DNA from 3 places in the Bacillus sp. MN7755 genome. Region 3 is predicted to be linked to each of the others. Evidence: riboswitches for the same ligand, from Rfam matches in the RefSeq annotation. Region 3 holds a riboswitch; each other region holds the start of a gene.
The links. Region 3 has a riboswitch for S-adenosylmethionine ahead of ACYVEC_RS16215 (ECF-type riboflavin transporter substrate-binding protein). Riboswitches for the same ligand answer to the same signal wherever they lie in the genome.

Region 1 (3,284 bases), on a different contig from region 3:
ATATCCCATCCGCTTATATCTAAATCATCACTAATCGGATATTCAATTACATCACGTTTATCCTGAATTGATAAATACCATTCTACAGGGTGTATATAAACGAACCTAACATCATAATCACTATCTTTCGATGGAAATCCCCAAGCACGGCTCCCGGATTCCACCGCAAATAAAATTTTTACATCATTCTCTTTTTCAATTCTTTCTAACTCTGCCCTAATTTTCTCTCTCATTTCATACCCTCTCCATTTTTTGATTATTTCCTTGGAAATTCGACAAATATACTACTAAGTTTACTACATACTAAAATAGCTGTCAGAAAATTCCCGACAGCCTGTCAAAATTCCTCATTTTTTTATTTGTTCTTTTCTGTTACACTAACCGCAATTCGTTCAAACTCTTTTTGAATCTCCTCTTTATATGCGTCTACTTTTGAAAAATCCATAGCAGCAATATAAATTCGTTCTAATTTATCACGAACCGATTTTGCTTTCGCTAAGAAAGACATTGCCTCATTCATTTTTGCTTTATATTGAATCGACACGTCTCGAATTTCTGCCGCATACTTCTCATCTGTCCCTGGTGTCACAATCAGGGCATACATATCTATAATCTCATCACCTTCGCGGCTTGGAAAATATTCATGTGGTGCGGTGCTATCAAAAATTGCAAACCCTAATTCTCTTACGATAACCATATCAAGACTATTTGGATCAAATCCACAATGATATACTTCAACTTCAAATCCTTTTTCTTCTGCCGCTTTAGCTAATTTTTTGAGCATTGTTGATTTCCCAGAGCCTGGGCGCCCTTTTATAAAATAACGATGTGGTAATCTTTCTGTTAAATTAGGAACAAAATCAACTGCTCCTTTCGGTGTAGCTGCTCCTAAAAAGCGATGTTTCACAAGAGATTGTTTCCCGCCTTTATCTGTAAACAATTTTTGAATCAGCTGATCTGTTAGTTTATTTGCTTTATTAAAATCAATATTATTAATATATATTTTCTCCCACTCATCATGTATAACTAATGCCTCGTTAAAACAAGCGTACGCTGTTTGAAAAGCTTTGCTTGCTTCTGAAACAAATCGTTCAATTTCCACCTTTTGCTTTCTTAATTTATCTGAGTCCCAAGCAACCCCTAAATTGATATATTCCTCGACGACTCCTGGCATTTTCGGCTCAATCACATGCGGTGATGTTCCATCAACAATTCCTACTTTTAACTTCGGGATAATTACACCGTCAACCGATTTGTTATCAGAAGAACAGTGTAAAAATTCAATATCATACCCTTTTTCAACCCATTCACGACCTATTGCCTTAATTAAAGAAGATTTCCCCGTTCCAGGGCCACCCTTTAAAATAAATAACCTGTTTAGCCCTTTTAAATTCTCTTCGTATAAATTATGAAATCCTCTAGCTGTATTTCCACCAGCATAATAATTCAATACATTTCCTGTCACTGCACTCACTCCTTCGCAGCATTCTATTTACATAAGCTACAATATGCGAGCAACTTTATTTGGGTGAATACCTATTTTGTATTGCAGAAAAAAAGGAAATGAATTACAATTTTATTATCATGAAAATTCAGAATTTAAAATTGAATATACCTTTATCAAGAGAGGCAGAGGGATCGGCCCTTTGAAGCCCAGCAACCTCAGTTTATACAAACTGAATAGGTGCTAATTCCTGCAAAATGCATTGCATTTTGGAAGATAAGACTCAATTAGTATGTAAAGCTCATCTTTCTTGATTATGAAGGATGTTTTTTTTATATTTTAAAACGTATATTGGAGGTATTTAAAGTGAAAGTAATTGACCTATCACAAACATTTGAAAACAATATGTCTCAATTCCCTGGAACACCAAAAATCAATCTAGAAGCCATTACAAGCGTTGAAGAGACCGGCTATCAAGTTACAGATTTTCATTCTGTCGTTCATGTTGGTACGCATTGTGATGCTCCTGCGCATTTCATTTCAGGCGCAACGACCATCGATCAATTACCCCTTGATCAATTTGTAGGCGAAGCCGTTCTTATCGATGTAACTCATATTCAAGAGAGAAAGTTACATAAGGAAGTACTGCATGATGTTGATATACAAGAAGGCGATATTGTTATTTTCCATTCCAATCTATCTACTAAATGGAATACAGAGGCGTATGAGAAAGAAGCTTTTTATCTTTCTGAAGAATTAGCTGAAGAACTAGTTCAATTAAAAGTAAAATCTGTCGGTTTAGATTTCATTTCTCCTGATGAGGTAACGACAGAAACATCACCGATTCATCATATACTACTTGGGAATAATATTTATTTAATTGAAAACTTAACAAACTTAAATGCCATTAACACGGAACGTTTCTTTTTCTCTGCTGCACCTTTAAAAATTAAAGATAGTGACGGTGCTTTTGCAAGAGCATTCGCTGTTATTTTTTAAACAAATTACACAAAAAAGCAAAGGTCATCATTGACCTTTGCTTCTATATTTTTTATTTAAATTAAGAAAGAATTGCTCGACACGAGGACGTACCCAAGCTAAATAATCTTTCTCTTTCTTCTTTGTACAAGCTATTTCTTCCCCATCTACCATCTCGACAAGCTCTAGCTCTAACAGTTGCCTCGTAAATGCTAACATATTTATTTCTTCGGCCGGATACTCTTCTTTCAATTTCTCCTCAATTTCCCCCAATAAAAAACCGTCACGCATCATTGCCAATGCATCAATCCAAAGTGGCGGCATTTCATATTTTTCTCCTGTAATTGTATCTTTTACAATATAATTCTTTTGCTCTTTTCGAAATTGAATCGTGTGCAAGCATACAGTCGAATTTAATGTTAATTCCATCATACCACCCCTTTCATCATATCTGCATAGAAAAAAGGATGCGCGTGCACCCCTTACTACCGTAACCGTTACATGAATAACAAATCTCATGTCGATATTTTCCTCCATTATAAACGAAGTATTTTATAAAAAAAACCCTTCTTGAAACATTTTATAAAATGTTTATATTTACACAACAAGAACACTTTTCTGAAAAATATTTTCTTCTAGCACATTATACTATCGGTAAAAAAATCTCCACTTTCGTTCCTATTCCCACGCTACTTTGAATCGCAGTACTTCCTTGATGTTCCTTAATAATTTTATATGTGATCATCAATCCAAGTCGTCCCGTACCATTCTCCTTTGTTGTGTAAACAACTTTTCCAACCTTCTCTATACCAAAACCTTGATCTTCAACAGAAATACACAAATGCCTTTCAGTTTTTTGATA
Region 2 (3,284 bases), on a different contig from region 3:
AATTATTTTCTGCAATAAGCGGCATTGTTTTAAATTGTGCTTTTGCTAAAGCAACTCCTGATAAATAATCTGGATAGCCTGGATCGGGAACGAGAATAGTATCACCAGGGTTTGTAAAACAAACTGGTAATTCTACTAATCCAGCCTTTCCACCAAACAAAATAGCAACTTCAGTTTTTGGATTTACTACTACATCATATTCACGTTGATAGAATGTTGCCACGGCTTCTTTTAAACTTTCATGTCCGCGAAATGGCGGATATTTATGATGAATGGTCTTTTCTGCAGCATCTTGTAAAGCTTTTACGATATGCTGCGGTGTTGGTTGATCTGGATTACCTTGACCTAGATTAATAACATCGTGATCAGCTGCAACGACTTTATTAACTTTTGCAACAAGTGAAGCAAAAAATTGTGTTGGCAATGATGTTACTATCTCAGAAGGTTGGAATAATTTCATACTTTCCACCTCTTTTGAAAGTTGTTACAATTCTAGTGACAAATGATATAATCTTTCCAGTATTTTGTAAAGAAAAAAATGAGAATGGGGCTGAAAAAATGAAAGTCGCATGTATTCAAATGGATATTGTCTTTGGAGATGTAGAAAAAAATATTGAGAATGCTAAAAATAAAATAAGCGAAGCAATGAAGGAAAGACCAGATGTTATCGTCTTACCAGAACTATGGACAACAGGTTATGATTTAACGAGACTTTCTGAAATTGCAGATAGGGATGGATTGGAAACGAAAGAAAAGTTGATAGAATGGTCGAAACAATATGGTGTACATATTGTTGGTGGTTCTATAGCAAAGCAAACAGAACAAGGTGTTACAAATACAATGTATGTTGTAACTAATAAAGGAGAACTAGTCAATGAATATAGTAAAGTACATTTATTTCAGCTTATGGATGAACATAAATATTTAATCGCTGGAAATAGTACAGGTGAATTTAAGTTAGATGATGTAGAGTGTGCCGGCACAATTTGTTATGACATTCGTTTTCCAGAGTGGATGCGCGTTCATACTGCTAAAGGTGCAAAAGTTTTATTTGTTGTAGCAGAATGGCCATTAGTTCGTTTAGCACATTGGCGTTTGTTATTGCAAGCAAGAGCAGTTGAAAATCAGTGTTATGTTGTTGCATGTAATAGGGCAGGAAAAGATCCGAATAATGAGTTTGCCGGTCATTCTTTAATTGTCGACCCTTGGGGCGAAGTTGTTGTAGAAGCGAATGAAGAAGAATCAATTTTATTTGGAGAACTTACATTCGAGAAAATTAAAGAAGTACGCAAAGGAATTCCAGTTTTTGCAGATCGTCGTCCAGAATTATACAAATAAAATGTTGACAAGTGATTTTTATTCTTGGTATAGTCTTCAACATAAAGTTAAAAATTCAAAAAATTATACAACTCTTATCAAGAGCAGGTGGAGGGATTTGGCCCGATGAAGCCCAGCAACCGACCGTAATACCATTGTGAAATGGGGCGTTTACGCCAAAAGGCACGGTGCTAATTCCAGCAGAAAGTAAAACTTTCTGGCAGATAAGAGGGGAGAAGATAAACTTCAAACCTCTTTCTTAGTGGAAAGAGGTTTTTCTATGTCAGAAAAACCTCTGAATTTAAAAAAGGGGGAGAAGACGATGGGATATTATTCATTAACTGAAACAACAGCTATACAATATGCGAAAGAACACGGTTATTTTGCAAAGAAAGCAAATGTTGTTTGTCATGAAATTGGAGATGGAAATTTAAATTACGTGTTCAAATTAGATGATGGAGAGAAGTCTATTATAATAAAACAGGCACTGCCATATGCAAAAGTAGTTGGTGAGAGCTGGCCGTTATCTATAAAAAGAGCGACGATTGAAAGCAAGGCATTACAAATTTTTGCGAAGTATGTACCGGATTATGTTCCAGTAGTGCACAGTCATGATGAAGAGTTAGCAGTAACAGTAATAGAAGACTTATCAAGACTAACAATTACAAGAAAAGGATTAATAGATGGAGAAGAGTATCCACTTTTATCCCAACATATCGGTCGTTTTCTAGCGCATGTTTTATTTTATACTTCAGATTTCGGGTTAGAGTCAGAAGAGAAAAGGGTACTAGAAGGTACATTTGTAAACCCAGACCTTTGCAAAATTACAGAAGATTTAGTGTTTACAGATCCATTTGGCCATTACGATACAAATGATTATGAGCCAGATTTGCAGCTAGCTGTAGATGAACTATGGAGTGATAAAACGGTCAAACTAAAAGTGGCTCAGTATAAATATAAATTTTTAACGAGAAAAGAGGCACTCATTCATGGAGATTTACATACTGGAAGTATTTTTTCATCACCTTCTGAAACGAAAGTAATTGATCCAGAATTTGCAACGTACGGTCCATTTGGGTTTGACATCGGTCAATTTATTGCAAATCTATTATTGAATGCTTTATCTAGAGAAGAAGAACAGAGAAGGGTACTATTTTTCCATATAGAGAAGACGTGGAGTTATTTTGTAGAAACTTTTACGAGGTTATGGATTGGAGAAGGTGTAGAGGTATATACGAAAGAAAAGCAATGGCTACCAATTATTTTGCAAAATATTTTTACGGATGCTGTCGGATTTGCGGGATGTGAAATAATTCGTAGAACAATTGGCTTAGCTCATGTAGCAGATTTAGATGAAATAGCAAATAAAGAAGCGAGAATTCAAGCTAAGAAACAAGCGCTATCCTTAGGTAAAGAACTAATAAAGTATGAATCTAAGAGTGCTGATATTCAGCTGTTCCGAACACTATTTCAACAGACGGTTTCTGGAGGGATAAAAGCATGAGTACAATTGTTACTATTCCGAGGTCTGTCAGTTGGAAAGGGGATGCTATTGCAGTATTAAATCAAACAAAGTTGCCGCATAGCACAGAATATAAAACATTAACGACGATTGAAGAGGTATGGAAAAGCATTGTCATGCTAGAAGTACGAGGAGCACCTGCAATTGGAATTGTAGCTGCATTTGGCTTGGCGCTTGCATCAAAAAAATATACTACTTTACATATTGAAGAATTTCAAAAGAAGTTTAATAGGGATTGTAATTATTTGGGAACGTCACGCCCGACAGCAGTCAATTTATTTTGGGCAATTGATCGTATGAGAGAATCTATTCGAGACATTACTACAATAAAAGAAGCACAAAAAATATTAGAAGAAGAAGCGCTTCTCATTCAGCAAGAAGATGAAGCGGTATGCCGGAGTATTGGAGAACATGCCTTAACATGTTTTAAAGACGGTGATAACAT
Region 3 (3,284 bases):
GAAATTCACATTATCTAATACTTTTTGTTTATTAGAATATGAGAATGACAAATTCTCTACTTTCAATAATTCTTTTTTTGTAGGAGTGTCTTTACAAAAAACTTGCTTCTCCATCCACTCATTTATTACGCCACTAACACTTTCCCTATAAAGATTTTCAAGTGGGTATATTACGTCATTATTACTATCAAAATGTAATCTCTTTAATACTTCTATATACATAGGTTCTCTTAAGCCTAAAGATGGTAATATATTTGACGCTAAAATCTTTTCAGGTGTCCCAATCGCAACAATTTCACCTTCATCAATTAAAATGATTTTATCTAAATCCAGGTTTAATATTTCTTCTATTCGATGTTCAATAATTACAATTGTTTTATTATATTGTTTATGTATATCTTTAATTAGTTGTATTGTATGTATGGCGCTTAGCGGATCTAAATTTGCTAACGGTTCATCGAACAATAATATATTAGCATTTGTTGTTAACAGACCTGCTAGAGAAACAGTTTGTTTTTGCCCTCCTGATAATTCATGTGGACTTTGTTTATGAAAAGCATGCATCTTCACCTTTTTTAATGAATCCGAAACAATCTTTTTCATATCATCTTGATTTACACATTCGTTTTCTAAATAAAATGCTACATCTTCTTCTACTGTAAGGCCAATAAATTGAGCGTCTTGATCTTGTAAAATTGTTCCTACCTGTTTACTCTGTTCAAAAATACTCTCTTTCCTTGGATCTTTTCCGGCAATTAAAATATTACCAGTACTAATTCCTTCATAAGAAAATGGAATTAGCCCATTGATACAATGAGCTAACGTTGATTTCCCTGAACCACTTCGTCCAGCAACTAGTACTTTTTCTCCAGGATATATATGAAATGAAATGTCTTTTACAGTAGGCTGTGCTGCATGCTCATATTGAAAGCTGAATTGTTCAAAAGAAATAATTGGTTGCATGTTAACATCCCTACTTTTCAATTTTTAAATGTGTATGTTTCTTATTAGATTTAGCTAAACCTATTGTAATTGGCAATCCAAGAACTAAAAATACAATAACATCAGCAATTGTTGCTCCTAATACTTGTATAACAATTTTGTCAAACGGTTCTCCCATCACAATAATATCGAATGCCCCAGCAAATATAATAGCTATGACAATTCCAATTAACCCAGTAATGGCTAAATAAGAAATATCTCCCTTATTATACGTCCCGTTTCTCACACTAAAGCCAACTCTTTTTTGAATGAGTCCCATTGCAAATCCGATAATGCCTGAGCTAATAACCCATCCCCACCAAATACCCCATCCAGCGATCGTATCTGTTACGGTATGACCGATAAGACCTATTAACAGTCCTGCAACTGGACCAAATAGAGCTCCAAAAACAGTTAAAATAGCTAATGCGGGTTTAATAAATGTATTTGGCGCAATAGAAAATCCCCAAAGTCCTAATATCCCGTATAATGCTGCCCCAATTCCGATTGCTACTACTAACTTTGTTGATAATTTGTTCATTACAATTCCCCTCTCATATTAGTCAACTTTTATTACTCTATATTTATTTTGAAAATGAATTATGCATCGACACTCCCTTTCTATACAACAAAAAATGACCTCTTATATAAGAGGTCATTTTCTTTCACGTTCAAGAATCCTCTTATCTTCAAAAAAACACATCGTGTCCTCTGCGGAATTAGCACCTTCCTATAAATTTATATAGGGGTTGCTGAGGTTTCATAGGGCCGTTCCCTCCACCTCTCTGGATAAGTATTAATTTGTAATTCGTATTATGGCACTAAGAAGTGTAAATTTCAACACTTTTCTAATTATTTTTATTTTTTATTTAACGGTACATTTAAATCATTGTATTCTTATCGGAATTATGAAATAATAAGTTCAAAATAGTTACGGGAGGAATGCACGATGAAAGTAATCGGTTTAATTGGTGGACTAAGTTGGGAATCTACATCGTTATACTATAAACATATTAATACACTTACACTCTCTCAATATGATCAAAATGCAAAGCTTGTTTTATATAGCATGGACTTTGGTGAGGTAACTACTTTATTACAAAATCATCAATATGAAAAAGTGAAAAACGAATTAGTCACAGTTGCAAAAAAAGTTGAAAAATCTGGAGCTGAATGTTTATTAATGTGTTCTAATACGGTCCATTTATTTGCTGAAGAAGTAGAAAGTGCAATATCCATCCCACTTCTTCACATTGGTGATGTAAGTGCTAAAGAAATGGTAGAACAGAATATAAAGCGTATCGGACTATTGGGTACAAAACAAACGATGGAACAAGACTTCTATAAATCACGTCTAGCAAACTATAACATTGAGACAGTCATTCCAAATGAAGAGGAAAGAAATTTTATTCATCACGTTATTTTAAATGAATTAAGTAAAGGAATTATTTCAGAAACATCAAAAGAAAAGCTATTACAAATTACAAAATTATTAATTCAAAATGGCGCAGAAGGAATATTACTAGGATGTACTGAAATCCCTTTGCTTATTTCACAAAACGACCTTACTGTTCCTGTGTTTGATACTGCTTTTTTACATGCAAATACTGCTGTGCAGTTTGCGGGATAACAATATACAAGCATAAAGGTAGAACCTCTATGCTTGTATATTGTTGACACTATTTACTTAAAAGAGATTCAATAACTGCAATGGCTTCTTTTGGACCACCACATTCTAAAAAACTATCATTAAGTTTTCGTATACCATGTTTATACTTTTCATTTGAAAGTACGTCTGTTACCGCTTCTTTTAACGTTTGCACATTAACATGCTCTTTCAATAACCGATGCGCTGCTTCAAGCTCAGTTAACCTTTGTGCTATCATTGGCTGATCTTTATCATGTGGAATTATTACAAATGGGACTTTAAAATATATAGCATCGTGTACGCTATTCATGCCGCCATGTGTAATAAAAACATCTGTTTCACTTAATATTTCTGATTGGGGTACGTATGAAGCAATTATAAAATTGTCTGGCGCTTTTTTAATTTTAGAACGATCATTTCTATCACCAATTGCCATTACAACTATCCCATCAAAATCTGAGAAAGTATCAATACAAGTATTAAAGAATGGTTCGAGTCCTTCAAGTAGTGTTCCCATTGAAATGTAAATAACTTTCTTCTCTTTAAGCATTTCAAATGGAAACTCTACATTTGTTTTACGATTTGAAATACTCGGCCCAATAAAAATGTTATTTTCTCCAAACGAATTGCTATTAGGTTGGAAATAACGACTTGT

Region 1: it holds a riboswitch for S-adenosylmethionine, as region 3 does, so the genes downstream of both, ACYVEC_RS03870 (cyclase family protein) here and ACYVEC_RS16215 (ECF-type riboflavin transporter substrate-binding protein) in region 3, are expected to answer to the same signal.
Region 2: it holds a riboswitch for S-adenosylmethionine, as region 3 does, so the genes downstream of both, mtnK (S-methyl-5-thioribose kinase) here and ACYVEC_RS16215 (ECF-type riboflavin transporter substrate-binding protein) in region 3, are expected to answer to the same signal.

Annotation. Positions count from the first base shown of each region.
Region 1 is NZ_BTRL01000005.1:130,182-133,465, forward strand. Features, by position in the region: gene ACYVEC_RS03860 (nucleotidyltransferase domain-containing protein) at 1-233, opposite strand, end outside; gene ACYVEC_RS03865 (PRK06851 family protein) at 356-1,465, opposite strand; SAM riboswitch class I at 1,615-1,727, shown strand; gene ACYVEC_RS03870 (cyclase family protein) at 1,811-2,443, shown strand; gene ACYVEC_RS03875 (hypothetical protein) at 2,471-2,851, opposite strand; partial or broken gene ACYVEC_RS03880 (ATP-binding protein) at 3,066-3,284, opposite strand, start outside.
Region 2 is NZ_BTRL01000012.1:371,882-375,165, reverse strand. Features, by position in the region: gene ACYVEC_RS14020 (pyridoxal phosphate-dependent aminotransferase) at 1-460, opposite strand, end outside; gene ACYVEC_RS14015 (carbon-nitrogen family hydrolase) at 475-1,338, shown strand; SAM riboswitch class I at 1,410-1,548, shown strand; gene mtnK (S-methyl-5-thioribose kinase) at 1,640-2,821, shown strand; gene mtnA (S-methyl-5-thioribose-1-phosphate isomerase) at 2,818-3,284, shown strand, end outside.
Region 3 is NZ_BTRL01000013.1:253,352-256,635, reverse strand. Features, by position in the region: gene ACYVEC_RS16220 (ABC transporter ATP-binding protein) at 1-963, opposite strand, end outside; gene ACYVEC_RS16215 (ECF-type riboflavin transporter substrate-binding protein) at 974-1,522, opposite strand; SAM riboswitch class I at 1,662-1,777, opposite strand; gene ACYVEC_RS16210 (aspartate/glutamate racemase family protein) at 1,931-2,611, shown strand; gene ACYVEC_RS16205 (macrolide family glycosyltransferase) at 2,661-3,284, opposite strand, start outside.